DNA from 2 places in the Paenibacillus sp. TY11 genome. Region 2 is predicted to be linked to the other one. Evidence: a T-box and tRNA genes for the amino acid it is inferred to sense, from the RefSeq annotation. Region 2 holds a T-box; the other holds one or more tRNA genes.
What was found. The T-box of region 2 lies ahead of tyrS (tyrosine--tRNA ligase). A T-box ahead of a tRNA ligase gene usually reads a tRNA of that ligase, here a tRNA-Tyr.
Positions count from the first base shown of each region.

Region 1: it encodes a tRNA-Tyr, which carries the amino acid that the T-box ahead of tyrS (tyrosine--tRNA ligase) is inferred to sense. The anticodon was not compared.

Region 1 covers NZ_JCBAIQ010000054.1:3,909-6,346, forward strand. Annotated here, with positions in the region: gene AC6EJC_RS26605 (PAS domain-containing sensor histidine kinase) at 1-149, shown strand, start outside; tRNA gene AC6EJC_RS26610 (tRNA-Gly) at 341-411, opposite strand; tRNA gene AC6EJC_RS26615 (tRNA-Pro) at 421-494, opposite strand; tRNA gene AC6EJC_RS26620 (tRNA-Arg) at 517-593, opposite strand; tRNA gene AC6EJC_RS26625 (tRNA-Cys) at 620-691, opposite strand; tRNA gene AC6EJC_RS26630 (tRNA-Gly) at 702-776, opposite strand; tRNA gene AC6EJC_RS26635 (tRNA-Leu) at 783-870, opposite strand; tRNA gene AC6EJC_RS26640 (tRNA-Lys) at 885-960, opposite strand; tRNA gene AC6EJC_RS26645 (tRNA-Gln) at 965-1,039, opposite strand; tRNA gene AC6EJC_RS26650 (tRNA-His) at 1,057-1,129, opposite strand; tRNA gene AC6EJC_RS26655 (tRNA-Tyr) at 1,149-1,234, opposite strand; tRNA gene AC6EJC_RS26660 (tRNA-Thr) at 1,239-1,314, opposite strand; tRNA gene AC6EJC_RS26665 (tRNA-Phe) at 1,341-1,413, opposite strand; tRNA gene AC6EJC_RS26670 (tRNA-Asp) at 1,478-1,554, opposite strand; tRNA gene AC6EJC_RS26675 (tRNA-Met) at 1,580-1,653, opposite strand; tRNA gene AC6EJC_RS26680 (tRNA-Val) at 1,684-1,759, opposite strand; tRNA gene AC6EJC_RS26685 (tRNA-Glu) at 1,766-1,837, opposite strand; tRNA gene AC6EJC_RS26690 (tRNA-Ser) at 1,870-1,961, opposite strand; tRNA gene AC6EJC_RS26695 (tRNA-Met) at 1,965-2,038, opposite strand; tRNA gene AC6EJC_RS26700 (tRNA-Asn) at 2,073-2,148, opposite strand; tRNA gene AC6EJC_RS26705 (tRNA-Ala) at 2,153-2,228, opposite strand; tRNA gene AC6EJC_RS26710 (tRNA-Ile) at 2,251-2,327, opposite strand; rRNA gene rrf (5S ribosomal RNA) at 2,362-2,438, opposite strand, start outside.
Region 2 covers NZ_JCBAIQ010000002.1:248,823-251,260, reverse strand. Annotated here, with positions in the region: gene AC6EJC_RS03345 (transglycosylase domain-containing protein) at 1-1,016, opposite strand, end outside; T-box leader at 1,152-1,418, shown strand; gene tyrS (tyrosine--tRNA ligase) at 1,485-2,438, shown strand, end outside.

The sequences.
Region 1 (2,438 bases), on a different contig from region 2:
GATTCTCTGGAAAATCCCAAGGAGAAGGAGTTGGATTGTTCAGTATGGAAGAACGAGCCAGAGGGGTAGGAGGATTTATGAGCATGAACTCTGCTTCAGACCAGGGAACCTCCATCCAGCTGACCATTCCCGTGAAAACTGTCAACTAGATCGGTTATCGGTGTATAACTACTGCATAATCAGGAGGACATACACCGGTAGCAAAGATTATCGACAGTCAACACATTGTGGAGAACATAGAAGATAAATATACAAAAAAAGAGAGAGCTCTGTCCCCAGACAGGCTCTCTTTATTTATAAGGTGTCACCACTGAGGCAACAAGAATCCGCTATAGCAAAAAGCGGGTGATGGGAATCGAACCCACGCTACCAGCTTGGAAGGCTGGAGTTCTACCATTGAACTACACCCGCAAATCAGCATCGGGATGACACGATTTGAACATGCGACCCCCTGGTCCCAAACCAGGTGCTCTACCAAGCTGAGCTACATCCCGACAGTATACATTTTTTAAGAAATGGCGCGCCCTGAGAGATTCGAACTCCCGGCCTTTTGATTCGTAGTCAAACGCTCTATCCAGCTGAGCTAAGGGCGCATATTTTAATCCATAATGAGCAGTCAAGGCGCCACCCAGATTTGAACTGGGGAATGAAGCTTTTGCAGAGCTTTGCCTTACCACTTGGCTATGGCGCCGTATGGATAATGGAGCGGACGACGGGAATCGAACCCGCGACCCTCGCCTTGGCAAGGCGATGCTCTACCGCTGAGCCACGTCCGCAAAATATGGTGCGGTCGAGAGGACTCGAACCTCCACGGGGGGTTAGCCCACACGGACCTGAACCGTGCGCGTCTGCCAATTCCGCCACGACCGCAAAATAATTATAAGTGGTGAGCCATGAAGGACTCGAACCTTCGACACCCTGATTAAAAGTCAGGTGCTCTACCAACTGAGCTAATGGCTCTTAATGGCTGGGGATATAGGATTTGAACCTATGCATGACGGAGTCAAAGTCCGTTGCCTTACCGCTTGGCTAATCCCCATTAAATTAAGAATAAAGGGCGGCCGATGGGGCTTGAACCCACGAATGCCGGAGTCACAGTCCGGTGCGTTAACCACTTCGCCACGACCGCCATATGATTATGAAAAGACTGGTGGAGGATGATGGATTCGAACCACCGAACCCGTAAGGGAGCAGATTTACAGTCTGATGCGTTTGGCCACTTCGCTAATCCTCCAAAATGGTGCCGGCGAGAGGACTTGAACCCCCAACCTACTGATTACAAGTCAGTTGCTCTACCAGTTGAGCTACACCGGCACATTACTCATTTCCCACTTGAAAGGTGGCTCGGGACGGAATCGAACCGCCGACACGAGGATTTTCAGTCCTCTGCTCTACCGACTGAGCTACCGAGCCATATTTTGTTTTACTACTACATTATATAATTCGCAATATATGCCAGTTATATATGAAGTTAAAATGGCGGAACTGACGGGATTCGAACCCGCGATCTCCTGCGTGACAGGCAGGCATGTTAGGCCTCTACACCACAGTTCCAGAGGCATTTCCAATAGGAAATTAATTGCGGGGGCAGGATTTGAACCTACGACCTTCGGGTTATGAGCCCGACGAGCTACCGAACTGCTCCACCCCGCGACATTAAAAGGAATTTCTTGAAATTATTCATGGTGGAGGCTGAGGGGATCGAACCCCCGACCCTCTGCTTGTAAGGCAGATGCTCTCCCAGCTGAGCTAAGCCTCCATATTATGACCCGTAGGGGATTCGAACCCCTGTTACCTCCGTGAAAGGGAGGTGTCTTAACCCCTTGACCAACGGGCCTTGCAAAATAAGTTCTGATTTTAAGAAATTTATGGCGGAGAGAGAGGGATTCGAACCCTCGCACCACTTTCGCAGTCTAACCCCTTAGCAGAGGGTCCCCTTATAGCCACTTGGGTATCTCTCCGAGTAGCGGCAGAGGGGATCGAACCCCCGACCTCACGGGTATGAACCGTACGCTCTAGCCAGCTGAGCTACGCCGCCACCTTATATATAAAATTCAGAAATATTCAAAACATGGCTCCCCGAACAGGACTCGAACCTGTGACAACTCGATTAACAGTCGAGTGCTCTACCAACTGAGCTATCAGGGAATATTGGTGGAGCCAAGCGGGATCGAACCGCTGACCTCCTGCGTGCAAGGCAGGCGCTCTCCCAGCTGAGCTATGGCCCCAATCTTTTTGTTATTCTAGAAGTGGTGGGCCTTAGTGGACTCGAACCACCGACCTCACCCTTATCAGGGGTGCGCTCTAACCAGCTGAGCTAAAGGCCCTAATGTATAGATTCATCATCCTTTAAAGGATATTGCTTGGCGGCGTCCTACTCTCCCAGGACCCTGCGGTCCAAGTACCATCGGCGCTGGAGGGCTTAACGGTCGTGTTCG
Region 2 (2,438 bases):
TTGGTCTTGGTATCTGCACTGGCATTAGCTGCTTGACCCGGATTGGTGACAGACATGAGTGCCTGCGCGGCTTGCCGCTCGGTTTCCATCATAAGGTATGGATAGGTGTTATAAGCTTTAACAGTGCGTGGTGCGAGAGATTTTTTGATATCAAAAGCCATCGCTTCATCATACTGTGCTTTATTGATTTTGTTCTCCTCCAGCATTCGACTGAGCACCAGGTGCTGGCGGTTTATGGCTCTTTTAAAGCCAGTTTCATTAAACTCGCCCTTACCGTTGTAAGCAGAATAAGAAGAAGGAAGCTGTGGTAGACCTGCCAGATAGGCGGCTTGGGCTACATTAAGCTTGCTCAGATCATTCTCATTAAAAATACCTTTGGCCGCTGCTTTAATGCCAAAGACGTTGTAACCGCTTGAACCGTTACCAAAAGGTACTTTATTGAGATAGGCCGTAATAATTTGCTGCTTGCTCAGGAAGCGCTCAAGCCGCAGAGATAGCAAAATTTCTTTGACCTTGCGGTCATCCGTGCGATCGAGATTTAGAAAGACACGACGCGCGAGCTGCTGGGTGAGGGTGCTCCCCCCGGTTTGTACAGATTCATGCAGCGCCTTTTGCTTCACAGCACGCAGCGTTCCCGACAGATCGACTCCTCTATGCTCGTAAAAATGGTTATCTTCAATGGCAATGACTGCGTCAATGACGAGTTGTGGAATCTCCTTAAACGTGACAGGTCTTCGATCTTCCTCTGTCCGGAGTTGTCCGATGGGAGAGCCATCATTGAAATAAGCGAAGCCTGTAATTGCATTCTTATCTACTTCCTGTAGGATCATGGATCTGGAACGCACGGGTTCGCTTTTTACAATAGAAGCAACATAGCCGGCGGCGGCTCCTCCTGCGAATAGTGCCCCCATAAAACCAATGATGACGACCCACTTTATGACACGGCCGAGCCTTCGCATGGTTGTCCGTAAGCGGGAAGGCTTTGGCTCTGATACATTGTTTTTTTCTTCAACCATTAAGTCTTCCTCCTTTATAACAGCCATTATTATAGCATAAAATTACAAAATGAACCCATATGCTAAAAAGCCTGTCTTTTGGTGTCGTTGACTACATAAAAGCAGTGTGTTATAAATAGGTCAAAGTAAATATCGTGAAAAGCAGAGAAAGACTTCAGTAGAAGGCGGATTCACGTTGTACAGAGAGCCGGTGGGTGGTGTGAATCGGTAGCGTCCCTCCTTTGAATTACCGTCTGGAGCTGTCTGGATGAATGGAAAGCTTTTGCAGGTTTGCGAAGCTACCATAGTAATCCAGTACCGGGTGTAGGCCCGTTATAGGAATGAAGTGAAAGAAATGTCTGTCTTTGACATGCGTTTCTTTAATTAGGGTGGTAACGCGAGCAGCTCCTTCTCGTCCCTTGGGATGAAAGGGGCTTTTTTGTTTGTCTAATATGTAATATTTTGGATGAAAAATAGGAGGTATACAGCATGAAGTGGGAAGAATTGAAGCCGGAGCAACAGGTAGAGGTAGAGCGACAGTTAGAGGCGATACAGCGGGGTGTGGCGGAAATTGTACCGGAGGATGAGCTGAAGCGTAAGGTTATCAAATCGGTCGTTAGCGGCGAGCCACTCAAAATTAAGCTGGGTCTTGATCCATCTGCGCCTGACATTCACATCGGACATACGGTTGTTATGCACAAACTGCGCCAGTTCCAGGAATTAGGCCATCAAGTGCAACTGATTATCGGAGATTTTACGGGCAGAATTGGTGATCCGACAGGTAAATCGGAGACTCGTAAGCAACTGACTGAGGAAGATGTACAGCGTAATGCACAAACGTACAAGGAACAAATTTTTAAAATTCTCGATCCTGAAAAAACAAAGGTATTCTACAATTCCGAATGGTTAGGGCCAATGTCTTTTGCTGATGTAGTAACCCTATCCGCCAAGGTAACGGTTGCCCGTATGTTGGAACGGGATGATTTTACAAAAAGGTACCAAAACGGATTGCCGATCAGCATCCATGAGTTCTTTTACCCGCTGATGCAGGGCATGGATTCCGTGGCTCTCCAAAGTGATATTGAATTGGGGGGGACGGATCAGAAGTTTAATCTGCTGATGGGCAGAACCCTGCAGAAAGAATACGGAGTTGAGCCGCAGGCTACTATTACATTACCATTGCTTGAAGGGCTGGATGGCGTCCAGAAGATGAGCAAAAGTTTGGGGAACTACATTGGTGTTGATGAGGAGCCGAACGAAATATACGGGAAATCCATGTCCGTTCCTGACGAGCTGATGCTGAAATATTTTGAACTTGCAACGGATATCAACAACGAGGAACTGGCAGAGCTGGCGAAAGGTATTAAGGACGGTTCAGTGCATCCACGTGATGCCAAAATGAAGCTGGCCGGTACGTTAGTACGCATGTACCACGGTGAAGAA